DNA from 3 places in the Streptomyces sp. NPDC000941 genome. Region 3 is predicted to be linked to each of the others. Evidence: riboswitches for the same ligand, from Rfam matches in the RefSeq annotation. Region 3 holds a riboswitch; each other region holds the start of a gene.
What was found. A riboswitch is a leader RNA that binds a small molecule or an ion and turns the genes downstream of it on or off. The one in region 3 is predicted to bind cyclic di-AMP.
Positions count from the first base shown of each region.

Region 1: linked by a shared signal. The riboswitch ahead of ACWDSL_RS25905 (M23 family metallopeptidase) and the one ahead of ACWDSL_RS49085 (M23 family metallopeptidase) in region 3 are both predicted to bind cyclic di-AMP.
Region 2: linked by a shared signal. The riboswitch ahead of ACWDSL_RS03360 (transglycosylase family protein) and the one ahead of ACWDSL_RS49085 (M23 family metallopeptidase) in region 3 are both predicted to bind cyclic di-AMP.

Region 1 is NZ_JBSFMM010000085.1:849-11,261, reverse strand. It holds gene ACWDSL_RS25950 (DEAD/DEAH box helicase) at 1-1,811, shown strand, start outside; tRNA gene ACWDSL_RS25945 (tRNA-Lys) at 1,954-2,026, shown strand; gene ACWDSL_RS25940 (right-handed parallel beta-helix repeat-containing protein) at 2,238-3,413, shown strand; gene ACWDSL_RS25935 (hypothetical protein) at 3,534-3,743, opposite strand; gene ACWDSL_RS25930 (hypothetical protein) at 3,960-4,352, opposite strand; gene ACWDSL_RS25925 (hypothetical protein) at 4,601-5,161, opposite strand; gene ACWDSL_RS25920 (hypothetical protein) at 5,416-5,862, opposite strand; gene ACWDSL_RS25915 (DUF6227 family protein) at 6,306-7,085, shown strand; gene ACWDSL_RS25910 (PP2C family protein-serine/threonine phosphatase) at 7,397-8,512, shown strand; cyclic di-AMP (ydaO/yuaA leader) riboswitch at 8,786-8,912, shown strand; gene ACWDSL_RS25905 (M23 family metallopeptidase) at 8,924-10,081, shown strand; gene ACWDSL_RS25900 (aldo/keto reductase) at 10,231-10,413, shown strand, end outside.
Region 2 is NZ_JBSFMM010000005.1:90,939-101,351, forward strand. It holds gene eno (phosphopyruvate hydratase) at 1-809, opposite strand, end outside; gene ACWDSL_RS03360 (transglycosylase family protein) at 1,015-1,689, opposite strand; cyclic di-AMP (ydaO/yuaA leader) riboswitch at 1,691-1,863, opposite strand; gene ACWDSL_RS03365 (transglycosylase family protein) at 2,125-3,123, opposite strand; gene ACWDSL_RS03370 (cytochrome P450 family protein) at 3,332-4,603, opposite strand; gene ACWDSL_RS03375 (sensor histidine kinase) at 5,201-6,334, shown strand; gene ACWDSL_RS03380 (roadblock/LC7 domain-containing protein) at 6,331-6,732, shown strand; gene ACWDSL_RS03385 (DUF742 domain-containing protein) at 6,729-7,100, shown strand; gene ACWDSL_RS03390 (GTP-binding protein) at 7,075-7,665, shown strand; gene ACWDSL_RS03395 (cytochrome P450) at 7,674-9,038, shown strand; gene ACWDSL_RS03400 (nucleoside triphosphate pyrophosphohydrolase) at 9,121-10,131, opposite strand; gene ACWDSL_RS03405 (SurA N-terminal domain-containing protein) at 10,146-10,413, opposite strand, start outside.
Region 3 is NZ_JBSFMM010000315.1:719-9,641, forward strand. It holds gene ACWDSL_RS49070 (DNA gyrase/topoisomerase IV subunit A) at 1-1,775, opposite strand, end outside; gene ACWDSL_RS49075 (M16 family metallopeptidase) at 1,989-3,377, shown strand; gene ACWDSL_RS49080 (M16 family metallopeptidase) at 3,395-4,777, shown strand; cyclic di-AMP (ydaO/yuaA leader) riboswitch at 5,064-5,261, shown strand; gene ACWDSL_RS49085 (M23 family metallopeptidase) at 5,274-6,098, shown strand; gene ACWDSL_RS49090 (GntR family transcriptional regulator) at 6,340-7,080, shown strand; gene ACWDSL_RS49095 (HPr family phosphocarrier protein) at 7,293-7,574, opposite strand; partial or broken gene ACWDSL_RS49100 (GNAT family N-acetyltransferase) at 7,787-8,923, shown strand, end outside.

The DNA.
Region 1 (10,413 bases), on a different contig from region 3:
TCTACGCGCTGGAGCGCGGGGTCGACATCCTCGTCGCCACCCCGGGCCGGCTGCGCGACATCATCGACCGCGGCGCCGCGTCGCTGGACAAGGTCCAGATCACCGTCCTGGACGAGGCCGACCAGATGGCCGACATGGGCTTCCTGCCCGAGGTCACCGAGATCCTCGACCAGGTGCCGCAGGGCGGCCAGCGGCTGCTGTTCTCCGCGACGCTCGAGAACGAGATCGACACCCTCGTCAAGCGCTACCTGGTCGACCCGATCACCCACGAGGTGGACCCCTCCGCGGGCGCGGTCTCGACCATGACCCACCACGTGCTCGTGGTGAAGCCGAAGGACAAGGCGCCGGTCACCGCCGCCATTGCCGCGCGCAAGGGTCGCACGATCATCTTCGTACGGACCCAGCTCGGCGCCGACCGCGTGGCCGAGCAGCTGCGCGACGCCGGAGTGCGGGCCGAGGCGCTGCACGGCGGTATGACGCAGGGTGCCAGGACCCGGACGCTGGCCGACTTCAAGGGCGGCTATGTGAACGTGCTGGTCGCCACGGACGTCGCCGCGCGCGGTATCCACGTCGACGGCATCGACCTCGTCCTGAACGTGGACCCGGCCGGCGACCACAAGGACTATCTGCACCGGTCCGGCCGTACGGCGCGGGCGGGGCAGAGCGGCACGGTCGTCTCGCTGGCGCTGCCGCACCAGCGGCGGCAGATCTTCCGGCTGATGGAGGACGCGGGCGTCGACGCCTCGCGCCACATCGTCGGCGGCGCCGGTGTCTTCGACGAGGACGTGGCGCGTATCACAGGCGCCCGCTCGCTGACCGAGGTGCAGGCCGAGTCGGCCGCGAACGCCGCCAAGCAGGCCGAGCGCGACGTCCAGGACCTCACCCGGGAGCTGGAGAAGGCGCAGCGGCGGGCAACGGAGCTGCGCGAGGACGCCGACCGGCTGACCACGCGTGCGGCGCGGGAGCGCGGCGAGCACGTGGCCCCGGCGTCGGCCGTGGCCGAGGCAGGGACCGAGGCTGCCGCTGCCGCCCCGGAGGGCGCCGCCGGCGCCCCCGTCGACGCGTCGGCGGACGTCGTGGTGCCCGCCCAGCGTTCGGCCGAGGCCGCGGTGGCCGAAGCCGCCCCCGAGGCCGGCGAGGCGCCGCGGCGCTCCTCGTACGAGCGCCGTGACGAGCGGGGCAACTTCGAGCGTCGGGACCGTCGGGACGGGGACCGCGGTGACCGTGGTGACCGCACGTTCGGCCGCGACCGCCGCGAGGACCGTCCGCGTGGCTCGTACGAGCGTCGTGACGACCGTGGCGGCCGTCCGTTCGAGCGCCGTGAGGACCGTGACCGTGGCGGCTTCCGCCGCGACGACCGTCGCGACGACCGCGGTGGCCGCTCGTACGACCGGCGTGACGACCGCCGCGATGACCGCGGTGGGTTCGAGCGTCGGGACCGTCGGGACGGGGACCGCGGTGACCGTGGTGACCGCACGTTCGGCCGTGACCGCCGTGACGACCGTCCGGGTGGCTCGTACGAGCGTCGTGACGACCGTGGCGGCCGTCCGTTCGAGCGTCGTGAGGACCGTGACCGTGGCGGCTTCCGCCGCGACGACCGCCGTGACGACCGTCCGGGGCGTCCGTTCGAGCGCCGCGACCACAACCACCGTGGTGGCGACCGCCCGTTCGGCCGTGACCGCCGCGACGACCGCCCGGCCCGCCGCGACGACCACCGGTCCGGCAACACCGGCGGCCGGTCCTACGACCGCTCGCACAACCAGTCCTTCGACCGCCGCGCCGACAAGCCGCGCTGGAAGCGCAACGGCTGACGGGCCGCCCTCCGGCCGGCTGTGATGCCGACCGAACGGCCTACTGAGGGGCCGTGCAACACCCGGTTGTTGCACGGCCTTTCGACCCCGTGGGGTATTGGCTCGGGTCTTCGCCCCCGGCCGAGCTATGCTGCGGGGGTGCGGGTCATTAGCTCAATTGGCAGAGCAGTGGACTTTTAATCCATTGGTTCAGGGTTCGAGCCCCTGATGACCCACTGGCGAACCGCAGGTATGCACCGCTGACCTGCGGTTTTCGTCGTTCTTGGCACATGGTGTCACCCACCTGGGCCCGAGCGGATGCCGTCCCCCGGCGCTCCGCTCAGGCTGATCTTGCTGCTTCGAGCCATCCGGACTCCAGCAAGGTGAAGGAGACACCTCGTGCGATGTGTGACAACCCTCCGTGGCCTCCGTGCTCTCGTCCCGGTCATGATGCTGGCGGCGTCCGTGTGGGGCGGCCCCGCGCCGGCGGTGGCCGTGGGATCCGGGGGAGGAGGTGGCGGTGGCGGGCACGGTCATGATCATGAGCACGGCCACGACTACGAATACGCCCATAGCGCCGATTACGACGAGGGCCATGACCGAGGCAGCGGCGACGGTGGTGGTGGCAAGGGCAGCGGTGATGGTGGCGAGCGTCCCGAAGTGGCCTGTGGGGATGTCTCCGGGCTGATCAGCGCCATCAACGATGCCAACAGCACGGGGGTGGGTGTGATCCAGCTCGCGCCGAGCTGTGTCTACACCCTCACCGGTCCGGCGGTGTCCCCGGGCACGAACGGGCCGGACGGGCTGCCGGTGATCACCGGGAATGTGACCTTCATCGGCGCCAACACGACCATCACCCGGGGCTCGGCCACGGCCTTCCGTATCGCGGAGGTCGCTCCCGGAGGAACCCTGACCCTCAACGGCATCACGGTCTCCAACGGGTCGGCGACCACTGCCGGCGCGGGGATCGACGGCGGCGGCATTCTCGACGCGGGGACGCTGAGGCTGACGTCGAGCGTGGTCACCGGAAACCTCGCGAGCAATGTCGGCGGCGGTATCGAGGTCGCCAACAATGCCGTACTGGATCTCAACTCCAGTCAGGTGACGCACAACACCGCCGGTGACGGCGGTGGTATTCACATCAACTCAGGGGGATCGCTGACGGCCGTCAGCAGCGAGATCTCCGACAACACCGCAAATGGCGCGGGCGGCGGAATCTCCAACTTCGGAAACGTGACGTTGACGGCGGTGGACGTACGGGGCAATGACGCCCTTAACTTCGAAGGAGGTGGGATCACTACCAACAGCGGCAATTTCGCCATGTATTCCGGCTCCATCGACGGTAATACATCCGGAAGTCACGGAGGTGGTATCGCCAACTTTGGCAGCCAACTGATGTTGCAATCCGTCGCCGTAACCAACAACACCGCCGGGCAGAACGGCGGCGGTCTGTACAACGACGCGGGTAATGCCCAGCTCATCGGCGACCAGGTGACCGGGAATACAGCCAACGGTGGCCAGGGTGGCGGAATTTTCGTGAACGGGGGGACGGTGACACTGACGGGAACCGTGGTGTCCGGCAACAACCCGAACAACTGCGTGCCGGGTCTGCCCGGGTGCTGAGACGATCCGGCTGCCGACACCGAACGGGCGCGGCCCTGGAAGAGGTTCGTTCCAGGGCCGCGCCCGTTCGGCCGGGGGCTCGGCACTCGCTACCGCATCAGTCGCTGTGGCCGCGGCTTCTCACGGGGCCAGGGAAATGTTGGTGCACGTGCTGACGAGGCCGATGTCACCGGTGGGCGCGGTCTTGATGTCGTTGACGGTGCTGCCGGTCTCCGTTTCGCACGAGTTGCTCTGGGCGTCGACGCCGTAGGCGCTCGTGGCCCCTGCGATGCCGATGACCATCGCGCCGGCCGCTACGGCCATGACAGCGGCCTTCTTGCCAATCCGCATTGGTTGGTGCCTTCCTTTAAGCTTACCTGAATTCCGCAGATGCCTTAACCGTGAAGGCCAAAAACGCGGCCCCCGGCGAGATTTGATCCCCGCCAGGGGCCGTGCGCGAAGTGGTCACGAACTCATCATCCGCAGTGGATGGAGTTCGTGTCGCAATCGACCGGGGAGGTGGTGCCGCGATTCCGCCGGGGCGGGCACGCGGCACCCGCTACCGCATCAGTAGCCGTGACCGCGGCGGTTCGACTTCTTGCTCTTCTTGCCCTTGTTCTTGTTCTCGTGCACCGGGGACTGCAGCGCGACGTTGGCGCACTTGCTGCCGATGGCGATGTCACCCGTCGGCGCCCCGCCACCGGTGTTGGTGGTGGTTCCGGTCGCGGTGTCGCAGTCGTTGGCCTGGATCACGGAAGGGGTGTTGGTGAAGTTGATGCAGTCCGAGCCGATCGACGTGTCACCAGTGGGCGCGAGGGCGCCGGTGATGACCGTGCTGCCGGTGCTCGTGTCACACGAGTTGCTCTGGACGCCGCCGTTCGAGCCGACCAGGGGGCCGAAGCCATAGGCGCTCGACGCTCCCGCGGTGCCGATGACCATCGCGCCGGCCGCTGCGGCCATGAGAGCTGCCTTCTTGCCAATCTGCATTGGTTGGTGCCTCCATTTAGGTTCTCCGCGAATTCCGCAGACGCCTTAACAACGAAGGCAATTGGCGAAGGATCCGGGGCCGATCCCAGCTTCACCCGTCCGCCGCAGTAAGGATATCTTCGCCTTCGAGTCCTCATGACAACACATAACCGGGTTCCAAGTATGCGGCCCCCGGCGGGAGTTGTCCGCCGGGGGCCGCGAGCGAGGCCGTCAGGAACTCATCATCGGGAGTGGCTTCCGCTGTTCCCGCTGCTGCTCCGCTTGCCGTTCGCTCCGTCTCCGGAGATGTTGGCGCAGGTGGTCTCGGTGGTGACCTTGGGTCCTGGGGCCAGCGGCGAGATCGTGATGGGTCCGATCGTGGAGTTGGTATCGCACTTGTTGCTCTGCTTCAGCGCTCCACCGGTCTTGCTGTAGTTGATGCAGTTCGTCCGGCTGGTGATATCGGGCGACCCGGCGAGACCCGCGTTAATGGTGATGGGTCCGATGGTGGAGTTGGTCCGGCACCGGTTGCTCTGCTCCACCACTCCCGACTCGGTGTAGTTGACACAGTTGGTCTCGGTCGAGAGATCTCCTGTCGGAGCCAGACCGACGATGTTGATGGGACCGAGGACGGAATTCGTGTCACAGCGGTTTTTCTGGCTGCCGCCTTGACCGCCGTCCTGACTGCCGGATGCGGGCTGGGCTCCCGAATCGTGGTCGGTGGCGCCGGCACTGCCCGCGCCGCCGATGGCCAGCGCACCTACAGCCGCCAGAAGCAAGGCTGTCCTCTTGCGCCTGTGCATAAAGCCTCCAATGTGGGTTCTCGACGGTTATCCGCGAACATCTGACTAACGAGGGCAGTCGGCGTTGGGTCCCCGAGCCGCCGCACCTCTACCCGTCCGGCGCATTAGAGACATCGTCAGTCTGCGCTGGCCGATTCCTCCTCGCAACGCCAACGCGGCCCCGGACGAAGCAGTGTCCGGGGCCGCGATGGAAGCCAGAGATGCGTTCACCCTGCTTTTCTCATTCGGGGGAACACAGCGAACTTGGCATGGGGTCAGCTGCCGTAGCTGCCGTGCTGCTCGGTGCCGTAGTTGCCGCGGCCGTCGCTGCGGAGTCCGTCGCTGTTGTTGTAGCCGCTGCCGCCCGAGCGGACGGACGTGGTCGACTTGGGGTAGGAGATGTTGGAGCAGTTGCTGCCGATCTTGGTGTCGCCCGTCGGGGCCATCCAGGCCCACTGGCTGGTGGGACCGGTGGAGGTGTCGCAGTCGTTGCTCTGGACCGCCGAGCCGGTGTAGTCGACGTTGACGCAGTTGGAGGTGATGTCGATGTCACCGGTGGCTGCGAGTCCGCTCCACTGGCTGGTCCAGCCGGTGCGAGTGTCACATTCATTGCTCTGGACGCTGCCACCGCCGCCGCTGGCGGCGGACGCGCCGCCGGCACCGACGAGCACCATTGTGCCGGCGGCCGCAGCCAAGAGTGCTGCCTTCTTTGCGATGTTCACTTAATTCCTCCCGGTGGGTGTCTGCCGCGGATTCACGGACATCCACGTCAACGAAGAAAATCTGTAAAAGCTTCGGGCTGGCTTTCACCTTCACTCATCCGGCATAATTACTCGCCCCTTTGCCTCGTTCGCCTTGCGCCTTCCGGCGGGAGAATCCAGCCGATCGGACCGTAGATGACGGGCGAGCGCGGAGGCTGTTATGCGAATTGCGAAAGAGGTGCCGTCAACCTCATACGGGACCGGAATCCCACCGTCCGAGTTGTTCGACGGGCCGAACGAGTGATATATCCGAGCCTCCCGGCGCAGCACTGAGTGAGGCACGGCCCACAGACGGCTTCGCCGAACCGCACGCGCGGCCTGTGTTCGCGCCGCTACGGTAAGTGCGCGAGAACAGTCGCCGGGGGGACGGCGAGCGGACGGCCGGGAGGCGGGAGGAGACAGGTATGGGGCACTCACGAGCCGGCGGGGGTGGCGGCACTCCAGCCGAGCACCTGGACGGGCTTCTCGCCCGCGCGCAGAACGGCTTCGAGATCGACGAGGCGGTGCTGGGCCGGGCCCGCGACGCCCTGATGCACCAGTCCGAGCTGCGCTCCTGCCGGCAGTGCAACGAGCCTGCCGGCCCGCTCGGCTACAGCACCTATCGCCATATCTTCCTGCTCCCCGACGGCAGCAGCCTGCTGCTGTGGGAGCTGGAGCACAACACCGGCCAGGACCGCCGCCCGCTCTTCGAGCTCTACGCCGACGAGGACGCCCTGGCCCTGGCCGAGCGCCGGGTGCACGAGCGGATCGGCGGCGCCCGCTGGGACGAGCTCGAGGGGTTACCGCTGTGGCTGCCCGAGCAACTGCTGCACGCCGTCGCGCCGGTGGAGACCCCGCGCGCGTACGTGTCCGACGACTCGGCCGACCACGCCCGCCGCGTGCTGCGCCGCGCGGAGAACCCCGACCGCCCCGGCGCGGACACCGAGCGGCTGCTCGCCACGGCGTTCGCCCATGACATCGCGCTGGCCCCGAAGCCGCGCCGCCGCCCCGGCGGCCCCGACGCCACGTGGTGCCGCTTCTATGAGCACGCGTTCCTCCTCGCCGGCGGGGACGAGATCGTCCTGTGGGAGCTGGAGCACAACCTGACCGCCGACGGGCGGCTGGTGTGCGAGGTGTATCTCGACGAGGTCTCCGCCGAGCTGGCGGCGGACCGCCACGCCCGCGCGCTCGGCGTCGACCTCTGACGCGTCCTCTTCCTCTTTCCCTTACCTGTCCCCGTCCCCGCGCCGTGTTCTGACGCACCCACCTGGCCGACACCGGCTCGCCCGACGCCCCGTCACCCGGGAGCCTGGTGGGGTGCGTACGAACCGAACCCGCGCATGAGACGGCGTACAGGGCCATGAGGCGGCGTACGGGGCGCCGTACGAGACCGCGTGCGCCCCAGCGCGGGGAACCGCCGCGCGCGGACGTGGCTCGCGCGGACGGGCCCTGGGCGGACGGACCCCGGGCCGACGTGCCCCGCGCCGACAGACCCCGCGTGGGCGACGAGGTGCCCATGGGCTCCTCCGGCCGCCGCTTCGCGCCCTGGCTCCCCGGCGTGCTGATCGTGGGCGGGGTCATCTACGACATCAGCTCCCCGGCCGCCTACACCGCGGCCCCCTTCCTCGCCGCCGCCCCCCTGGTCGCCGCCCCGTTCTATCGGCTGCGGCTTACCGCCCTCGTCGGGACCCTCGCCGTCGCCGCCTCCTGCCTGCTGGCCGAGTTCCATGGCGTCCGGGACTGGGCCCAGTCGGCCACCGAGATCGCCACCGTCGTGACGGTCGCCCTACTGGCCCTCCTCATCAACCGTGTCGTCCGCCGCGGCTCCCAGCGGCTGGCGTCGGCGCGCGGCATCGCGGAGGCGGCCCAGCGCGCCGTACTGCCCGTGCCGCCGGCCCGGCTGGCCGGCCTGGACGTCGCGGCCCGCTATGTGGCGGCCGAGCGGGACGCCGCGATCGGCGGTGACCTGTACGCGGTGCAGGACACCCCGCACGGCGTACGGATGGTCATCGGCGACGTACGGGGCAAGGGGCTGGGGTCGGTCGAGGTGGTCGCGATCGTCATCGGCGCCTTCCGGGAGGCCGCCGAACAGGAGGCCACACTGGAGGGGCTGACGCTGCGGCTGGAGCGGGCGCTGCAGCGCGAGCGGGCCCGGCGGGCCGATATCGAGCAGGCCGAGGGGTTCATCACGGCGGTGCTGGCCGAGATCCCCCGCGGCGACTCCATGCTCCGCCTGATCAACCGCGGCCACCCGGCGCCGCTGCTGCTGGACGGGGAGGGCGCGGTGTGCCAGGCCGACCCCGAGAGGCCGGCGCTGCCGCTGGGGATGGGCGATCTGGGGGCGTGGCCGGACCGGGTGGAGGAGCTGCGGTTCGCGGAGGGGGTGACCCTGCTGCTGTTCACCGACGGGGTGAGCGAGGCGCGCGATGCGGAGGGCACGTTCTACGATCCGGCGGTCCAGCTGCGCGGCCGTCGCTTCGCCGGACCGGTGGAGCTGCTCGACGCGTTGGTGGCGGATGTGGAGCGGCATACGGGCGGCGGGACCGCCGACGACATGGCGCTGCTGGCGCTGCGCCGCGCCCCGGTGGCGCCGGGGGCGGACCATGGATGCGGACACGAACACGTTCCGTAGCGGAGCATGACCCCTCCGGATAACGATTGACGCACGATCAGTTCGGGGGCGTTTCCGGGTGTGCTCGGGTCGCTGTCGACTCGCCCTCATCTGTCCCATGTTGTTCGTGAACGTCACCTCAAAGGTTGCTCTGATTCCCGGGAACGGCTTGGAATCGGGTCCTGCTCTCTATTAACGTTCGATAACGCAGCGCGGTCGTTACTGCCGCCGCAAGAGGCGGCACCGTGCGCCGTCGCCGAATCCCGTACGCACAGCAGCACCAGCAGCAGAGCGACAACAGCAACACCAAGGGAACCGGGGAACCACCAACCTTGGGGTGAATCGGGTCGAACCTGACCCGTAGGAGACCTTCCTGCTCCGAACCCGTCAGCTAACCCGGTAGGCGAGAGGGAAGGAAAGGAGTGCGCCCGCGTGGCGTCCAACAGGTCTGCCCTAGAAGAAGCTCCGTCCCGCACGTCCGGCGCCGGAGCGGGGACAGCCACCCGCTACGGCTCCTGGTTCGAACCGGCCGCCGAGGCGAGGGACGGGCAGGACACCGAGACATGGGACGAGTGGAATCCCACTGAGGAATCCATAGCCCCGGTGCGCGGCCGGCACCGAGTCGCCAGGCAGCGCGGCGGCACGATGGCCCGCAGCGGCGCCGTGCTCGGCGTCGGCGTGATCGCGGCGGTCGGCGCGGGCGGGATGGCGAGCGCCAAGGACCGCCCCAAGGCCCCCATATCCATGCCGGACCTCGCACACGTCGCCGACAAGGTGACGGACGTCCTCCCCGACGCGGCGGACCTGCCCGGCATCGGCTCGCTGCTCTCCTCGGACTCCGGTTCCGGCTCCGACGGCACCTCGGCCGCCCCCCTCTCCCAGGCCGGCCTGACCTCCCAGGACGAGGAGAACGGCACCACCGACGCCGGTGAGGCGCTGCGCGCCCGCATCCTCCAGCAGGCCGAGAACCAGCAGAACTCCGCCGACGAGTCGCAGCGCGAGGCCGCGGCCGACGCCGCCGCCAAGCAGGCCGCCGAGAGGGCCGCCGGCGTGGCCAAGAAGGCCGCCGACGCGGAGGCGAAGCGTAAGGCCGAGGCGGAGGCGAAGAAGAAGGCCGCCGAGGCCGAGGCCAAGCGGAAGGCGGAGGAGGCGGCGAAGAAGAAGGCCGAGGCCGAGCGCCTGGCCAAGCTCGCCGCCCAGTACACCCTCCCCGTCGCCTCGTACACCCTGACCGCGTCCTTCGGCCAGGCGGGCAACATGTGGTCGGCCGACCACACCGGCCAGGACTTCGCCGCCCCGACCGGCACCCCGGTCAAGGCGCTGCACGGCGGCACGATCACCTCGGCCGGGTGGGCCGGTTCGTACGGCTACCGCATCGTGATCAAGCTGAACGACGGCACCGAGATCTGGTACTGCCACCTGTCGTCGATGGTCCGTACGTCGGGCTCGGTGACGACGGGCGAGGTCGTCGGCCGCGTCGGCGCCACGGGCAATGTGACCGGCCCGCACCTCCACCTGGAGGTCCGGCCGGGCGGTGGCAGCCCGATCGACCCGATGCCCTGGCTCCGCGCCCACGGGTTGACCCCGTGACCGCCGCGACATGACCTGCTGACCGGGTCCCCATACCCCGGCGGCCTTGGCGCTCTCTCCCCCCTTGACGCCAGGGCCGCCGGTTTTTTGCCGCTCATTGGCGCCCGTACGACGGAATACCCTCCTCCGCCTCGGCGCTGAAACAATGCATGGCTGACACCAAGGACAACAAGCAGACCAAGCAGGCCGAGAGCCGTAGGCAGATCGGTGATCTGTCCGTCTTCCCGCTCTCCCTCGGCGGGAACGTCTTCGGCTGGACGGCGGACGAAGCCGAGTCCTTCGCCGTGCTGGACGCGTACGTGGCGGCGGGCGGCAACTTCGTCGATACGGCG
Region 2 (10,413 bases), on a different contig from region 3:
TAGTACGCGGTCATCTCGGCGGCGCTGCGGGTCTGGCCCTCGAAGGTGTAGGCGCCGTCCTTGTAGAACTCGGAGGCGGCCACGTCGAGCGCCAGCGCGATGTCCTGGCCCGGCTGGTAGCCGGCCTTCTTGATCGCCTCGACGATCAGGTCCAGGGCGTCGCGGTTGGAGTTCAGGTTCGGCGCGAAGCCGCCCTCGTCGCCGAGGCCGGTGGACAGGCCCCGCTCCTTCAGCACCGACTTCAGGGTGTGGTAGACCTCGGTGCCCCAGCGCAGCGCCTCGGAGAAGGACTCGGCGCCGATCGGCGCGATCATGAACTCCTGGATGTCCACGTTGGAGTCGGCGTGCGAGCCGCCGTTGAGGATGTTCATCATCGGGACCGGCAGCAGGTGGGCGTTGGGGCCGCCCAGGTACCGGAAGAGCGGGAGGTCGGAGGCCTCGGAGGCGGCGTGCGCGACCGCGAGCGAGACGCCGAGGATCGCGTTGGCACCGAGCGAGGACTTGTCCGGGGTGGCGTCCAGGTCGAACATCGCCTGGTCGATCAGGCGCTGCTCGGTGGCGTCGTAGCCGACGAGCTCCGGACCGATCTGCTCGATGACGGCCAGGACGGCCTTCTCGACGCCCTTGCCGCCGTAACGGCTCTTGTCGCCGTCGCGGAGCTCAAGGGCCTCGAAGGCGCCGGTCGAGGCACCGGAGGGCACGGCGGCACGGCCGGTGCTGCCGTCGTCGAGGCCGACCTCGACCTCGACCGTGGGGTTGCCTCGCGAGTCGAGGATCTCGCGAGCTACGACGACGTCGATGGACGACACGAGGATCTCCTTCGTATGGGTCTGTCTCTGCGGCATGAGCCTAACGGGCCCGGAGTGCCCACCCGACGAAGCCCCGGCGGGGCGCGCCTCGCTTGGGGGGCGGCGCGCCCGGCCGGGGCAGTCTTCGGGGGTGTTGGGGCCGGGGAGGGTGCCGGGGTGGGGGGAGGCCCGGCTGCCGGGGTGGGGGGAGGCCCGGCCGGGTGGGTCAGGAGAGGTGGAGCAGCTGGCCCGGGAAGATGAGGTTGGCGTCCTCGACGATGTCCTTGTTCAGCTCGAAGAGCTTCTTCCAGCCGCCGTCGACGTGGTGCGCGTCGGCGATCTTGGAGAGGGTGTCGCCGGACTTGACCTTGTACTCGCCGTCGCCCTTCTTGATCGCGTGGCGGGCGTGCCCGCGCCCGGCGTGCTCGCTCTCCTCGCGGGGCTGCGCCTTCGGCTTGGCGGGCTGCGCGGGCTTGGCCGTCTCGGCCGGCTGGGCGGGCTGGGTGGTGGACGTCGAGGGGGTCGGGGTGCCGCCGGTGGTCAGGCCGGTGCCGCACACCGGCCAGGCGCCCTTGCCCTGTCCGGCCAGGACCTTCTCGGCTATCTGGATCTGCTGGTCCTTGGTGGCCAGGTCGGCGCGGGCCGCGAAGGAGGTGCCGCCGTACGCGGCCCAGGTGGAGTTGGTGAACTGGAGGCCGCCGTAGAAGCCGTTGCCGGTGTTGATCGACCAGTTGCCGCCGGACTCGCACTGCGCGACCGTGTCCCACTGGGCGGTGGTCGCGGCCGAGGCGGAGGTGGCCCCCAGGAGCGGTGCGGCGACGGCCGCACCAGCGACGCCGGCGAGCGCGGCGATGCGGGTGACCTTGGAGGGACGGCGGTGCTTACCCTTGTCGTTACGCATGTTCGTTCCTCACCGACGCCTACGAGGTGAGCTGTCGGGTTCGGACTGTGAGTTGCCCGGCCCAGATGCGGCTTGACCGCACCCTGGCTTCACCCCGAGCCGAACGGGCCCGTCTCCAGGCCGCTACGGCGCCTACCTTGGTTCCCCCGCTCCTGCCTTCGGCGCATAAGCGTCGGTTTCCCCCCGACCGCCGGCAGGACTCGGCGTGACGATCGACGGTGCCCGCGGTGGCGAGCGGAAAGACGTTAAACACACCTTCCGATGAGGTTCAAACCCCGACATCCCAGCGAATGAGGCCGTATCCGCACCCAGCCATCCCACATCTACGCAGGTGAGGCCGGGTGCGGAAAGATCGGACAGGCTACGCACGCCGGGCGATGTGACGAGATGTATGTCTCACCACCGCCAGATCGGGCAATTCATCCCGAACTGCCGCTACCTGGCGCCGAGATCGAGACGCTGACCAGGATGGATAAGGCCCGGGTCGGTTCCGATGAGCGGTTCGTCGGCCTCGTAGAGCTCGGGCCGCCCTCCGTCAGCCTTTTGGTCGTCTCGGTCGTCCGCGATGTCTGACAAGCTGTCATCGCCGCGCACGGTGTAGTCCTCGCGGCCGAGGGGCTGAACGGGGATCTCGGTGCGCTCCGCGTCGTCGCGCGAGGCATGGCGGCCCGAGGACCGGGCGTCGTCGTCCGCCGTGCCCGCGGAGCCCTGCTCGCGGGCGTCGGGCGCGCCGCGGTGACGGCCGGTGGGAGAGGTGGCGGAGTCCTCGCCCTTCGCGTCGCGGTCGGAGCGCTCGTCGCCCTTGTCGGGCGCGGAGTCGCCCTCGTCGCGGGACGCTTCGCCGGAAGCGCCCGACTTCCCACCCTTTTCACCGGACTTGTCGCCGGGAGTCGCGGAGGGGTCCGACTTACCGGTCTTGTCGGACGTATCGGAATCTTCGGAACTACCGGAACCATCGGAGCTGTCCGACCGATCGCCCCGACTGGAGTCGTCGGACGCGTCGTCCGTATCGGAGTCGCCGATCCCGGTGGGCTCCTCCGTCCCCCAGCTACCGCTGGGCGGTGCCCCCTCCTTGGCTTCGGGCGTCCCCTTCCCGCCGGGGTTCACATCCAGCGCGTCGCCGAGGCCGGCGAGCCCGGCGTCCAGCGCACAGCTCGGCCAGGCGTCCGGGCCGCGGTCGGCGAGGATCGCCCGGGCGATGGCTATCTGCTGGGAGCGGCTGGCGAGGTCGGGGCGCGGGGCGTACTGCTGGCCGCCGTACTTCTTCCACATGTCCAAGGTGATCTGCAGACCGCCATAGAAGCCATTGCCTCCGTTGGCGCTCCACATCCCACCGCTCTCGCATTCGGCGACGCGGTCCCACGCCTGGGTGGTGTCCGCGGCCTGGGCGCCGACGGCGCCGAAGAGCGGCATGGCGATGCTCGCACCCGTCACCCCCGCTGCGATCACGATTGCCGGAGCCTGACGGGGGCGGCGGTGTCGACCGTTCCCGGAGCGCATGCGTTCTGCCTCTCGTGTGGCGGCTGAGTCGTCGGTTGAACATAGCGACGCCATCTGATCATCACAAGCAGATGTATCCCAGGTCACGCAGTGATCACGTCGTTGACGTTATGTCACATATGCCGGGCACCAAGGGCGTTTGCTAGGTGATCGGGCCCCAGGCCACGGGCAGTTCACGCAGCCCGCGCATGATCAGACCGCCGCGCCGGCGGATCTCTTCCGGCTCCACCGCGAGCCGCAGATCGGGCAGGCGCCGCAGCAGGGTGCCGATGGCGGTCCGGGCCTCAAGACGGGCCAGTGGTGCGCCCAGACAGTAATGGATGCCATGGCCGTATCCGAGGTGCTGGTTGTCGGCCCGGGAGAGATCGAGCACATCGGGTGAGTCGAAGCGCTCGGGGTCGCGGTCGGCGGCGGCGAGCACCACCAGCACCGGTTCGCCCACGGCGATCCGCTGCCCGCCGATCACCACGGGTTCGGTGGCGAACCGCCAGGTCGCGATCTCCACCGGCCCGTCATAGCGGAGCAGTTCCTCGACACCGGTCGTCAGCAGCCCCTCATCCCCTTCCTCGGCGGCCCGCCGCAGCCGGTCGCACTGGACGGGGTCGCGCAGCAGCGCATAGATGCCATTGCCAATCAAATTCACGGTCGTCTCAAAACCCGCGAACAGAAGCACAAAGCACATGGCCGCGGCCTCGTTCTCGGTCAGTTGCTCACCGTGGTCGCTGGCGCGGATCAGCCCGGAGATCAGGTCGTCTGCCTTCCCCTCTCCATCCTCGCGCAGCGACTCCCGCTTGCGGTGGATGAGATCGGCGAGATAGGCGCGGATCCGCTTCACCGCCCGGGCCACCCCGCCGCGCGGCCCGCCGCCGTGCCGGATCATCATCCCGGCCCAGTCCCGGAAGTCGTCCTGGTCCTCCCGGGGTACGCCGAGCAGATCGCAGATGGCGTAGATGGGCAGCGGGAAGGCGAACTCATGGATCAGATCCGCCTCTCCTCTTATCCGGAACCCGTCGATGAGGCCGTCGGTCAACTCCCGCACCCGCGGGGCGAAGGCCGCCACCCTGCGGGGGGTGAACGCCTTGGACACCAGCCGCCGCAGCCGGGTGTGGTCGGGCGGGTCGATATTGAGCAGATGTGTCATGAGATCCGCACTGCGCTCGCCCGGAATGCCCACCTTGCCCTTGGCGTGGGCGGCTTCGCTGTGATGAATCGGATTCTTCGACAGCCGAGGGTCGGCGAGCGTGGTCCGAGCGTCGGCGTAGCGGGTCACCAACCACGCATCGACTCCGCTGGGCAGAGTGGCCCGATGGACGGGTGCGTGCTCCCGTAGCCAGGCGTACGCGGGATACGGATCGGTGGCGAACTCCCAGCTGAAAAGGGTCGGGGAGTAGGCGGGGTGGTGCCGGTCTGACATCCCCCGACAATACGGCAAGGTCCGGAATCTCTGATTCCGCATAAAAAGGGCATAAACGCCGGGCGTTTATCCGATGTCCGTGCGGATGCCCGATCGACCGCTCGAGCGCGGCCCGATTGGCCGATATCAGACCGCCACCGCACCCCCGGCGGCACCCCCGGCAGCACCCTCGGCTCGCCCGGCCACGCGATGTCCTGCCGCACCCCGGCCGCCTCCGCGAACACCCGGCGAAGAGCAGATGGCTGAATCGGCGTCAGGTACGCGAATGGGCCGGAGGCACATGCACATCGGCCCCTGACCCTGGTGATACGATCACCGCGCTTGCCAGGCGAGCCATGGGCGCGTAGACACGCGGCGATCCGGCAAAAAGCCGAAAAGGGTCATCACTCTGAGGAGCATTATGCCGCCAGTCGGGCATGTGGGGCCGATCCGGCAGACCGATGCCCCCGCGCTGGCGCCGTGGAGACGTGCGCGCTGTCCTCGAGCCGAGCGGGCGCCGTCCGGACACTGACTCGCCGCCGTCCCGCCCACGAATTCGGAACGCACCGTGCGAAACCCTTTCAGTCCCTGGCGGTCTAGTCGCTTAAAGAGAGTCTCATGACGCAATACATACAGGATCCAGCGCTCTGGGCTCTGATCGTTGGTACCCCTCTCGCCGCAACTGCCATATTTCGCGGGAGAAAGGCGCGTACACAGCTCGTCAACGAGAAGACCGAGCTCCAGAATCGCTATACCGAGCTTGAGAGCAATTATTCGGCCTCGGTACAGGAAGCCCATACCCGCGCGGAAGAGGCCACCAAGAGCGCGCTGAAGTCCGCGATGCGCACGCTCCAGGGTCTCGCCAACGAGCAGCAGCTGGCGATCTCCAAGACTCAGGAGAGGTACGGCGAGCACCACATGCTCCAGGACCTCCTCGAGATCGACCACATGAACTCGCAGTTCGGCCGACGTGCCCAGTCCATCGCGGTGCTCTGTGACGGCTGGCTCGGCCGTCAGCGCACCGTCGCCTCGGTGTACGACGTGGTCCGCAGCGCCAAGGGCCGTATCCGTCACTACACCCGCGTCGAGATCCGCTCCCAGTCCAACTTCGCGGTGGTCAGCCGCGCCGTCGAACCGGTCGCGCTGGCGCTGGCCGAACTGCTGGACAACGCGACCAGCTACTCGGCGCCCGACTCCCCGATCGACATCACCATCCGCACCGTGCCCAAGGGCGTCTGCATCATCATCGACGACGCCGGTGTCGGTATGAACGAGGAAGAGAAGAACAGGGCCGATGAGCTCCTGTCTTCCAAGCGCGCGTCGGGCGTCACGGGCCTGGGAAACCCCCCGCAGTTCGGTTTCGCGGTCATCGGTGTGCTCGCCGCCCGATATGGCTTCACTGTCTCCGTGGATTCGGCCTCTCCCTACGGTGGTGTGCGAGCGGTGGTACTTCTGCCCGAGGACCTTCTGACCAACATGCCCGAGCCGGAGGAGCCGCCGGCGGCCGCCCAGCCCGCCGCCCGCGACCGCGACCGCGGCCGCGACGAGGAGACTCCCGCCGACCCCTCCACCTCCGGGGGACTGCCCAAACGCCGGCGCAAGGGCTCGATCTCCATCGTGCCCAAAGCGGACTTCACGCCCGCCCAGGCCCGGTCGAGCGAGGAAACCGCCTCGATCATGGGCGCCTTCCAGCGCGGCACTCAGTCCGGCCGCTCCGCAAACCCGAGCAGGGAAGGGCACGATCTTTCGTGAACAACGATCTGTCATGGATGCTTGACAGCGCCCTGGAGGTACCAGGCGCGCGCCATGCGCTCCTGGTCTCCGCCGACGGTCTGCTGATGGCCCGCTCCAAAGACGTCCAGAAGGACGAGGCCGACTCGATCGCCGCGGCGATGAGCGGCATCCAGTCGTTGAGCCGCACGATGTCCAGCTTCTGCGGCGATCCCCGGATGAGCTGGCGTCAGACGCTGGTGGAGTTCGACGGTGGCTGGGTCTTTCTGATCTCCGCCGGAGAAGGCGCCTATCTGGCCGTCTCGTCCGCCCCCGATGTCGACATGGCGGACATCACCTTCCGGATGCAGCAGCTCGTCGGCCAGCTCGGGAAGGCCCTCAGCACTCCGCCTCGAGAGAACACAAGTATTCAGGCATGATTACACCGGGTGAGCAAGAGCCAGAGGCCGCGCCCTTAGTGCGACCGTACGTCATCACCAACGGTCGCGGTTTGCCGGAGAACGACCAGTTCAATCTGATCACACTGGTCACCGCCTCCGAAAGACGGCCGCCGAGCCATTACGACCCGGAGAAGCTCCGCCTGTTGGACCTGTGCGGCGGCGGCTATCTCTCGGTCGCCGAAATCGCGGGACACCTGGGACTTCCCATCGGCATCGTGAAGGTTCTGCTGTCCGATCTCTCCTCGGACGGCTATCTCGTCACGCGCGCCCCGGCGCCCCCCGCCCAACTCGTCGACGTATCGGTCCTTCAGGAGGTGCTCGATGGTCTCCAGGCCCGCTTCGGATGAGGACGTCTATCTGCGCAACAATGTGCAGATAGCTGCCAAGATCCTGGTGGTGGGGCATTTCGCGGTGGGCAAGACGACCTTCATCGGCACCATGTCGGAGATTCCCCCGCTGCGTACCGAGGAAACCATGACGCAGGCGGCGGCTCATATCGACGATCTGCGCGGTGTCCAGGGCAAGACCACGACCACCGTCGCCATGGACTTCGGCCGGCTCACCCTCAGCGACCGGCTTGTCCTGTATCTGTTCGGCACCCCCGGACAGCAGCGCTTTGTGCAGGTCTGGGAGGACATGACCCGCGGCGCCCTCGGGGCGCTGGTACTGGTCGACCCCGAGCGCCTCAAGGAGTCCTTCGACGTCATCGACCTGGTCGAGCAGTACGGACTCCCCTACGCGATATCCGTGAACCACTTCGACGGCACACCGGACCGCTCCGACGATGAGCTGCGTGAAGCTCTCGATCTGCTTCCGGACACCCCCGTCGTCACCTGTGACGCGCGCGATGAGAAGTCATCGGCCAACGCGCTGATCACGCTGGTGCGTTATCTGCAGGATCGTGCCCGCTAGGAGCAAGCATGAACAACCAATCGGCTCTCCCCGAACCACCACCCGGTTGCCCAGCACATAGCAGCGGCCAGCGGGTGCCGCTGTACGGCCCCGAGTTCGCCGCCAAGCCGGACGCCTATTACGCGCATCTGCGTCAGTACGGGCCGGTCGCGCCCGTCGAACTGGCTCCGGGAGTGGAGGCCACTCTCGTCACATCCTACGCGGCGGCCCTCCAGGTACTACAGAACCCCGACACCTTCGCGAAGGACTCACGCCGCTGGCGCGCCCTGAACGAGGGCAGGGTTCCACAGGACAGTCCGGTTCTGGCCTTGATCGGGTACCGGCCGAACGCCCTGTTCGCCGATGGCGCGGACCATATGCGGCTCCGTCAGGCGGTGACCCACAGCCTGGGCAGCCTGGACAGCCACCATGTGAGCCGCCAAGTCGAGCGGATCACTGATTACCTGATCGACCAGTTCAGCGCCCGGGGCAGCGCCGACCTCCTGAACGATTACGCCAAGTTGGTGCCGCTGCTGGTCTTCAATGAGCTCATCGGCTGCCCTGCGGAAATCGGTGACCGGCTGGTGTCGGGATTGGCCGACCTGTTCGACGGCATCAACGTGGAGAAGGCGAACGCGGAGGTCACCCAGAGCCTTCTTGAGCTGATCGCGGTCAAGCGGCAGCAGCCGGGGGCGGACATCACCTCCTGGCTCATGGAGCATCCGTCGCGGCTGAGTGACGAGGAGATGATCCATCAGCTGGTGCTGCTCATGGGTGCCGGCACGGAGCCCCAGCAGAACCTCATTGCCAACGCCTTCCACCTGCTGCTCACCGAAGACAGTTACGCGAACGACCAGCACGGCGGTGGGCTTCTGGTCGAGGACGCCATCGACGACGTCCTGTGGAACAGCCCGCCCATCGCCAACTACGCCGTTCACTATCCGATACACGACACCGAGATCGCCGGGATCACCCTGAGGGCAGGTGATCCCGTGATGATCAGCTTCGCCGCCGCCAACACGGATCCCGCGGTGTCCGCACCTCGGCAACTGTCCAGCAAACGGGCACACCTGGCGTGGGGCGCGGGGCCGCACGCGTGCCCGGCCAAGGACCCCGCCCGGCTGATCGCCCTCACGGCCCTCGAGAAGCTGCTCAACCGTCTACCCGATGTCGAACTCGCCGTGCCCGCCAACACATTGACCTGGCGCCCGGGCTGCTTCCACCGGGCGCTCACCGCCCTTCCCACCCGCTTTACGCCGGCACCTGCGGAAAAGCACACGCTTTCTCCCGCTTCTCCGGAAGTTGACACGACCGCCAGCACTCAGGCTCCGGCGCACCAGAAACCCCAGAAGGCAGGTTTCTGGAGCTCGTTCCTGACCTGGTGGAAGGCGTGACAAGTGTGACGTGCCCAACAGCAGATACCCGCCCCATGGGGCGGGTATCTGCTGTTGGGACACGGGGTGTGCGACCAGGACGCTACTCCCCGCCGCCGCCCACCCCTTCGGCCGCCCGGATCGCGTCCCGGTACGTACGGGCCGCGGCGCGTAGCGCCGTCTCCGGCTCGACGCCCCGCTCGGCCGCCCGCACCGCCAGGGCGAGCAGTTCGTAGCCGACGTCCTCCCCCGCGGGCAGCGGCACCTCAAGACCCGCCGTACGGGCGCGGGAGGCCAGCTTGGCGGCCAGCGCGAGCGCGGGCTGGCCGAGCGGCACTCCGTCGGTGACCGAGTCGCGCCGCTTCTCGACCGCCTTGGTCCGCAGCCAGTGCTCCCTGACGTCCTCGGCGGTCTCGGCCGCCTCCTCGCCGAAGATATGCGGATGGCGGCGGATCAGCTTGTCCACGATCCCGCCCGCCACCTCGTCGATCGAGAACGGCTCGTCCGGGTCCTCCTGCGCGATCCGGGCGTGGAAGACGACCTGCAGCAGCACATCGCCCAGCTCCTCGCGCAGCGCCTCGCGGTCGCCCTGCTCGATGGCCTCGACGAGCTCGTACGCTTCCTCGATGCCGTACTTCACCAGCTCCTCGCTGGTGCGGGCGCCGCTCCACGGGCATTCGACCCGGATCCGGTCCATCACCTGGACCAGGTCGAGCAGCCGGGCGCCCGGCAGGTCGTACGCGCCGGGCAGCAGCTCCAGGTCCGGCATCCGCTCCCGGCCGGACCCGGCGAGCCTGGCCAGCCCGTCGGTCAGCGCGGACTCCCCGTCCGCCGAGGTGAGCACGACTGCGGTGCGGCCCGGCGCGGTGGTGCAGTAGTCGACCAGCTCGCGCGCACCGGGCGCCGCCTCCGCCACCTCGACGCCCGCATCCCGCAGATACGGCAGCTGCGGATGGGCCGGGTCCGCGCACAGCACCTGGTCCGCGCCGTGCAGCGTCTGCCACGCGGGCCATGACAGCAGCCCGGGCGCCACCCGGTGGCTGGTGGTGAGCAGGACGATACGGCCGGTAGGGCCTGCGGCAGGGGCGGTGCCCGGGGCTTCGGAGGCGGTCACCCTTGAAACGTAACCTACGCCTGCTGATTCGCGTCCTCGGAGGTCCGCAGCCAGGACTCCTTGGTCAGCACCGCTGTGCCCCGGGTGTCGTCCCACGTCCCGTAGCGCGGGTTGACGTCGATGGCCAGCTTCTTGGAGGTGGCGGCGAAGACCGCGTTGACCTTGGCGGTGCCGAGCTTGTGCACCAGGCCGTTGCGCAACAGCTCCATGCGCAGCGCGTCGTCGATCCGGTCCGGGGCGATGCCCTGTTCCAGATAGAAGTCGCGCAGCGCCGCGGCGCCG
Region 3 (8,923 bases):
AGGTTCGGCGCGCCGGCCGTCTCGGGGAGTATCGGCAGATCTACCACGGTGAGCCGTAGCAGTCGTCCGGTCGAGGTCACCGCCCCCAGGTCCCCGCGGGCCGTGGCCGGGACCGCCGAGAGGATCACATCGTGCTTGGTGCGCTTGGCCTGGCCCTCGCCGGGGAACGGCTCCCCGTTGGCCGTGCGGGCCAGCAGGCCGGTGGAGGACAGCAGCACCCGGCACGGGTCGTCGGCGACCTCCAGCGGCACCGCGGTCACCGGGGCGTCCGCCGACTCCAGCAGTACCGTGCGCCGCGGCGTGCCGAACTTCTTGGCCACCTGGGCCAGTTCCGCCGACACCAGCTTGCGCAGTTCGGTGTCCGAATCCAGGATCCGGGTCAGCTCCTCGATCTCCGACTTGAGGCGGTCGCGCTCCGACTCCAGCTCGATCCGGTCGAACTTGGTCAGCCGGCGCAGCGGAGTGTCCAGAATGTACTGCGTCTGGACCTCGGAGAGCTCGAAACGGGCGATCAGGGACTGCTTCGCCTGCGCCGCGTTCTCACTGGAGCGGATGATGCGGATGACCTCGTCGATGTCGAGCAGGGCGACCAGCAGCCCCTCGACCAGGTGCAGCCGGTCCCGCCGCTTGCTGCGCCGGAACTCGCTGCGCCGCCGCACCACATCGAAGCGGTGGTCGAGATAGACCTCCAGCAGCTCCTTGAGCCCCAGCGTCAGCGGCTGGCCGTCCACCAGCGCGACATTGTTGATGCCGAAGGACTCCTCCATCGGCGTCAGCTTGTAGAGCTGCTCCAGCACGGCCTCGGGGTTGAAGCCGTTCTTGATCTCGATGACCAGGCGCAGACCGTGCTGGCGGTCGGTGAGGTCCTTGACGTCCGAGATGCCCTGCAGCTTCTTCGAGCCGACCAGGTCCTTGATCTTCGAAATGACCTTCTCGGGGCCGACCGTGAACGGCAGTTCGGTGACGACCAGGCCCTTGCGGCGCGCCGTCACGTCCTCCACCGAGACCGTGGCGCGGATCTTGAAGGTGCCGCGCCCCTTCTCGTACGCGTCCCGGACGCCGCCCAGGCCCACGATCCGGCCGCCGGTCGGCAGGTCGGGGCCCGGTACGAACCGCATCAGGGCGTCCAGGTCCGCGCCCGGGTGCCTGATCAGATGGCGGGCGGCGGCGATCACCTCGCCCAGGTTGTGCGGGGCCATGTTGGTCGCCATGCCGACCGCGATCCCGGACGCCCCGTTGACCAGCAGGTTGGGGTAGGCGGCGGGCAGCGCCAGCGGTTCCTGCTCGCTGCCGTCGTAGTTCGGCGCGAAGTCGACGGTGTCCTCGTCGATCGACTCGGTCATCAGCGATGTCGCCGAGGCCATCCGGCACTCGGTGTAGCGCATCGCCGCGGGCGGGTCGTCATTGCCCAGGGACCCGAAGTTGCCGTGGCCGTCGACCAGCGGCACCCGCATCGAGAAGGGCTGGGCCATACGCACCAGCGCGTCATAGATCGACGCGTCGCCATGGGGGTGCAGCTTGCCCATGACCTCGCCGACGACCCGGGCGCACTTGACGAAGCCGCGCTCGGGCCGCAGGCCCATCTCGTTCATCTGGTAGAGGATGCGCCGGTGCACCGGCTTGAGCCCGTCCCGGGCGTCTGGCAGGGCGCGCGAGTAGATCACCGAGTACGCGTACTCGAGGAAGGAGCCCTGCATCTCGTCGACGACGTCGATGTCGAGAATGCGCTCCTCGAAATCGTCCGGCGGAGGGGTTTTTGTGCTGCGGCGGGCCATCGCGCTTGCGGCTCCTTCAACTGCCGAGGCGGGATCTGACGCCGACCATTGTGGACCGGGCCACCGACAAGTGTGGAACGGGCTACTGACAACGCCCCCTCCGAGAGATTCCCCGGCGGGAACTTCGCCAGATGTCGGTGCGCTTGCATACAGTGACAGGACCGCACTTCAAGCGGCTCGCACGCGCTCCATCACGCGATCGAAGGGACGTACATGCCCATGGGTCACACGGCCACGGAACAAGCCGGCTCCGGCGGCCTGACAGCGACCGAGCACCGGCTGGCCAACGGCCTGCGGGTGGTGCTCTCCGAGGACCACCTGACCCCGGTCGCGGCAATCTGCCTGTGGTACGACGTCGGCTCGCGCCACGAAGTCAAGGGGCGTACGGGTCTGGCTCACCTTTTCGAGCACTTGATGTTCCAGGGCTCGGCGCAGGTCACGGGGAACGGCCACTTCGAGCTGGTGCAGGGCGCCGGCGGCTCGCTCAATGGGACGACCAGCTTCGAGCGGACCAACTACTTCGAGACCATGCCGACCCACCAGGTGGAGCTGGCGCTGTGGCTCGAGGCCGACCGTATGGGGTCGCTGCTGACCGCGCTGGACGAGGAGAGCCTGGAGAACCAGCGCGACGTCGTCAAGAACGAGCGCCGCCAGCGCTATGACAACGTGCCGTACGGCACGGCTTTCGAGCGCCTGGTCGGCATGGCCTACCCCGAGGGCCACCCGTACCACCACACCCCGATCGGCTCGATGGCCGACCTGGACGCGGCCTCCCTGGAGGACGCCCGCGAGTTCTTCCGCACGTACTACGCGCCGAACAACGCGGTGCTGGCGGTCGTGGGCGACATCGACCCCGAGCAGACCCTGGCCTGGATCGAGAAGTACTTCGGCACCATCCCCTCCCACGACGGCAAGCGCCCGCCCCGCGACGGCACCCTGCCGGACGTGATCGGCGGCCAGCTGCGCGAGGTCGTCGAGGAAGAGGTCCCGGCCCGCGCCCTGATGGCCGCCTACCGACTGCCGCACGACGGCACCCGCGAGGCCGACGCCGCCGACCTGGCGCTGACCGTCCTGGGCGGCGGGGAGTCCTCCCGCCTGCACAACCGCCTGGTGCGGCGGGACCGTACGGCGGTGGCCGCGGGCTTCGGCCTGCTGCGGCTGTCCGGCGCCCCCTCGCTCGGCTGGCTGGACGTGAAGACCTCCGCCGGCGTGGAGGTCCCCGACATCGAGGCCGCCGTCGACGAGGAGCTGGCCCGGTTCGCCGAGGAGGGGCCGACCCCGGAGGAGATGGAGCGCGCCCAGGCCCAGCTGGAGCGCGAGTGGCTGGACCGGCTGGCCACCGTCGGCGGCCGGGCCGACGAGCTGTGCCGTTTCGCGGTGCTGTTCGGCGACCCGCAGCTGGCGCTGACCGCCGTGTCGCGCGTCTTGCAGGTGACGGCCGAGGAGGTGCGGGCCGTGGCCCAGGCCAGGCTGCGCCCCGACAACCGCGCGGTACTGGTCTACGAGCCGGTCCAGGGCGCCGAGCAGGCCGACGCCGAGGCCGACGGCGACCACGACGCAGCAGCCGACGACAACGACGCAGAAGGGGAGTCGGCCCAGTGAGTGACGCCGCCACCACCATGACCTTCCACCCGCAGCCGCAGGCGGGTGCCGCCAGGCCGTGGGCCTTCCCGGCCCCCGAGCGCACCGAGCTGGCCAACGGGCTGACCGTGCTGCGCTGCCACCGCCCCGGCCAGCAGGTCGTCGCCGTGGAGATCAACCTCGCCGCCCCGCTGGACGCCGAGCCGGCCGGGCTCGACGGCATCGCCACGATCATGGCCCGCGCCCTGTCCGAGGGCACCGACAAGCACACCGCCGAGGAGTTCGCAGCCGAGCTGGAGCGCTGCGGCGCCACCCTGGACGCCCACGCCGACCACCCCGCCGTCCGGGTGTCCCTGGAGGTCCCGGTCTCCCGGCTGCCCAAGGCGCTCGGCCTGCTGGCCGACGCGCTGCGCGCGCCCGCCTTCCCCGAGGACGAGGTCGAGCGGGTGGTCCGCAACCGCCTGGACGAGATCCCGCACGAGCTGGCCAACCCGGCCAGGCGTGCATCGATGGCGCTGGCCAAGGAGCTGTTCCCGGCCGAGGCCCGGATGTCCCGGCCGCGCCAGGGCACCCAGGAGACCGTCGAGGGCATCGACGCCGCGGGCGTGCGGGCCTTCTACGAGACGTATGTCCGCCCGTCCACCTCGACCGCCGTGGTCGTCGGTGACCTGACCGGCGTCGACCTCGACAAGGCGCTGGCCGAATCCCTCGGCGCCTGGACGGGCGGCGCCGCCGAGTCCCGCCCCATGCCGCCGATCACCGCCGACGACACCGGCCGCGTGATCATCGTCGACCGGCCGGGCGCGGTGCAGACCCAGCTGCTCATCGGCCGGATCGGCGCCGACCGCCACGACCGGGTCTGGCCCGCCCAGGTGCTGGGCACCTACTGCCTGGGCGGCACCCTCACCTCCCGGCTCGACCGCGTGCTACGCGAGGAGAAGGGCTACACGTACGGTGTGCGGGCCTTCGGCCAGGTGCTCCGCTCCGCGGCTCCGGACGCTTCCGGAGGGGCCACGGGCGCCTCGCTGCTGGCCATCAGCGGCTCGGTGGCCACCGAGGTCACCGGCCCCGCCCTGGAGGACCTGTGGAAGGTGCTGGGCACGCTGAAGGAGGAGGGCCTGACGGACGCCGAGCGCGATGTCGCCGTGCAGAACCTGGTCGGGGTGGCCCCGCTGAAGTACGAGACGGCGGCCGCCGTCGCGGGCACGCTCGCCGACCAGGTCGAGCAGCATCTGCCGGACGACTTCCAGGCGCAGTTGTACGCGCGCCTCGCGGAGACCGGCACGGTGGAGGCGACCGCCGCGGTGGTGAGCGCCTTCCCGACCGACCGGCTGGTCACGGTGCTCGTCGGTGACGCCTCGCAGATCGAGGAGCCGGTCAAGGCGCTCGGCATCGGCGAGGTGCGCGTCATCCAGGGCTGACAGGTCAACAGACCGACGAGCTGACAGATCGACAGGCCGACGGACCGACCCGACCAGGGAGCAACGGGCCGTCGCCGCAAGGACCCTGGCGCCGCTTCAGGCGCCAGGGTCTCTTTTTGCCGGTCGTTTCCTCGATCGTTTCGTCCGCTTTATGGCAGAGATTGCCCGTCTGGGTGATCGTGTCTGTGGGGAAACCAACAAAAAAGCGGAACCGTTTGGTGAACGAATGCGATCACGCTTAGCGTCAGTTCGGTTGTCCGCCCGAGACACGCCGCATCCGCGGCACGGGCAACCATCGCCGAGTCCCCGTACGGCGCGAGCCAGGGGAGCCGGGGACCCAACCTCGCCCGTCGCCGCCCGCGGCGCCGGACGGGTGATCCCCAGGGGTGAATCGGACGCCTTCCCCGCGTGGGGGAGGGGCCCGTAGGAGACCTTCCTGCTCCGAACCCGTCAGCTAACCCGGTAGGCGAGAGGAAGGAAAGGAGTGCGCCGGACCATGGCGTTCACCCGTACCGCCGGGAAGCACCGCCGCCCCACCCGGGCCCCCCGCACCACCCGTTCCAACGCCAACCTCGCGGGCATAGCCACGCTGGCCGCCTCCGGCGTGGTCGCCGGCTTCGCCGCCCCCGCCCTCGCGGCGTCGGACGACCCGCGCGGCTTTGAGGACACCGGGCTGCGCCAGGCGGTCGCCATGGACGACCAGCTTGCCGACCAGGTCCAGGCCCAGGCGGAGAGCCAGCAGAGCGCCGCCGAGGAGGCCGCCGCCAAGGCGCAGGCCGAGGCCCAGGCCCGCAAGGAGGCCGCGCGTCAGGCGGCCGAGGCGAAGCGCAAGGCCGAGGCGGCCGCCAAGAAGGCCAAGCAGGAACGCGAGGCCAAGGAGCGCGCGGCGCGCGAGGCCGAGCGCAAGCGGCTGAACACGTTCGTGCCGCCGGTCACCGGCTCGTATGTCTCCACCAGCTACCAGGCGTCCAGCGGCCTGTGGTCCTCCGGCACCCACACCGGGGTGGACTTCCATGCATCGTCCGGCACCTCGGTGCACTCCGTCGGCTCCGGCACCGTCGTCGAGGCCGGCTGGGGCGGTGCGTACGGCAACAACATCGTGATCAAGATGAACGACGGCACCTACACCCAGTACGGCCACCTGTCGTCCATCGGCGTCTCCGTCGGCCAGACGGTCACCCCCGGCCAGCAGATCGGCCTGTCCGGCGCCACGGGCAACGTCACCGGCCCGCATCTGCACTTCGAGGCCCGCACCAGCCCCGACTACGGCTCGGACATCGACCCCGTCGCCTACCTGCGCTCGCACGGCGTGAACCTCTGACCACGCCCTCGCACACCTCCCGAAGGCCCCGGTCCCGCGGACCGGGGCCTTCGGCGTACTCGCATGGGCACCCGGCCGTCTGGCCGCCTGGCCAAAAATATCCATGAAATCTCCGCGCCCATCGGAAATTCCGGCTGTTTAGAATAGAGTCGCTGAACACGCGTCAATCGGCTGCGTTTCGCGGAGATTAAGGCGGAGGTTCAACAATGCGGGACCGGAAGTGAGCGGCGATACGACCGCGATGCCGGGCGGTCGCCGGATTTCGGCGCACGCGGTGTGTACGGCGATCCGCGACGACATCGTCTCCGGCACCTTCGCGCCCGGCAGCCGGCTGATCGAGGAATTCCTCGCCCGGCGCTACGGCGTCTCGCGCGTGCCCGTGCGCGAGGCGCTGCGCACCCTGGAGTCGGAAGGCTTTGTGACCACCCGCAGACACGCGGGCGCATGCGTCGCGCAGCCGTCCGAGCGGGAGGCCGCCGACCTGCTGGACATCCGCGCGCTGCTGGAGCCCCTGGGGGCCGCCCGGGCCGCCCAGCGGCGCAGCGAGGCGCATCTGAAGGTGTTGCGCGGCCTGGTCAGGCTCGGCCAGGAGCGGGCCCGGCGCGGGCAGCTGGGCGAGCTGCGGCCGCTCGGCGACTGGTTCCACGAGACGTTGGCCCAGGCCTCCGGCAGTCCGAGCCTGGCCGGGCTGCTGGTGCAGCTGAGGCGCAAGATCGCCTGGGTGTATGCGGTGGAACCGGCCCACAGGCCGGGGCTGTCCGCCCCGGGCACCGCACTGCGCTCCGACTTCTCGCTGCGGGCCGTGGCGTCCTGGGACGAGCACGGCGCGCTGGTCGACGCGGTGGCGCGCGGCGACGCCGACCGTGCGCGGGCGCTGGCCGCGGCGCATGCCGAGCGCTCGATGTCGGAATACCGGCTGCGTCGCCCCGTCCGTGTGAGGAGTTCGAAACATTCCGTAAACACGGCGGGCGTCCGGAATTAACAGCGGCCCCGTATACAACTTCTAAGAATTACCGCCGGTGTGTCGCGGCCGTGGATTTCCGCGGCCGCGCATTTCGCGTTCCCGTATTGTGCCGCCCGGTATTGCGCCGCCCCCGTATTCATCCCCGTGCTGCGTTGGATAAACAGTGCGGCCGCGGTCCCCTGTCATGGGTCACCGCGGCCGCGCCGTGTGAATTTATCGGGCGGAGCCAGTCAGACGGTCTCCGGAAGCTCCTCCAGCCCCTCCGCGACCAGCTTGGCCAGGCGGTCGAGCGCGACCTCCGCGTCGTCCGACGCGGAGGCCAGGACGACCTCCTCGCCGCCCTGGGCGCCCAGGCCGAGCACGGCGAGCATGGAAGCGGCGTTGACCGGGGTGCCGTCCGCCTTGGCGATCGTGATGGGGACGCCGGCGGCGGTGGCCGCCCGGACGAAGATCGACGCGGGGCGGGCGTGCAGGCCCTCGGCCCAGCCGATGTTGACGCGGCGCTCAGCCATGGTGTTGCCCTTCAGGTGCGGGGTTGCCGTTGTCTAGACCAATATCATACGAGGGTGCGTGTCTGGGTCTGTCCGGAACGGTGTCCGAGTAGGCCCGGCCATGCCCGTACAGGTCCGATTATGGACTTTCCCTCGACACCTCCCCGTAACGCAAGGGTGTCCGCCATTCGGACGTCCGGACCCATGTCCGCCCGGGCCGTAGTCTTGGCCGCATGCGGCAGCCGTCCGACACCCACGCCTACCCGGCCCACTGGGAGGCCGATGTGGTGCTCCGCGACGGTGGCACCGCCCGGATCCGCCCCATCACAGCCGATGACGCGCAGCGCCTGGTCAGCTTCTACGAGCGGGTCTCGGACGAGTCCAAGTACTACCGCTTCTTCGCGCCCTACCCCCGGCTCTCCGACCGCGACGTGCACCGCTTCACGCACCACGACTACGTCGACCGGGTGGGCCTGGCCGCCACGGTCGGGGACGAGTTCATCGCCACCGTCCGCTACGACCGGATCGACGGCCACGGCCTGCCCTCGACGGCGCCGGCCGACGAGGCCGAGGTCGCTTTCCTCGTTCAGGACGCCCACCAGGGCCGCGGGGTGGCCTCCGCCCTCCTCGAGCACATCGCCGCGGTCGCCCGCGAGCGCGGGATCCGCCGTTTCGCCGCCGAGGTGCTGCCCGCCAACACCAAGATGATCAAGGTGTTCACGGACGCGGGCTACACCCAGAAGCGCAGCTTCGAGGACGGCGTCGTCCGCCTGGAGTTCGACCTCGAACCCACCGACCGCTCCCTGGCCGTCATGCGCGCCCGCGAGCAGCGCGCCGAGGCCCGCTCCGTACAGCGGCTGCTCGCCCCCGGCTCCGTCGCCGTCATCGGCACCGGGCGCGCCCCGGGCGGCGTCGGCCGCACCGTGCTGCGCAACCTCCTCGACGGCGGGTTCAGCGGGCGCGTGTACGCCGTCAACCGAGCCTTTCCCGGAGAACAGGACCGGCTGGACCCCGAGGGCGTCCCGGCCCACCGCTCGATCCACGAGATCGACGGCCCGGTCGACCTCGCCGTCGTCGCCGTCCCCGCCGCCCAGGTGCCCTCGGTGGTCGCGGACTGCGGCGACAGCGGCGTCCAGAGCCTCGTCGTGGTCTCCGCCGGCTATGCGGAGAGCGGGCCGGAGGGCCGCGACCGGCAGCGCGAGCTGGTCCGCCAGGCGCGCACCTACGGCATGCGGATCATCGGCCCCAACGCCTTCGGCGTCATCAACACCGCCGACGGCGTGCGGCTGAACGCCTCCCTCTCGCCGCGGCTGCCCGCCCCCGGGCGGCTCGGCCTGTTCACCCAGTCCGGGGCGATAGGCATCGCGCTG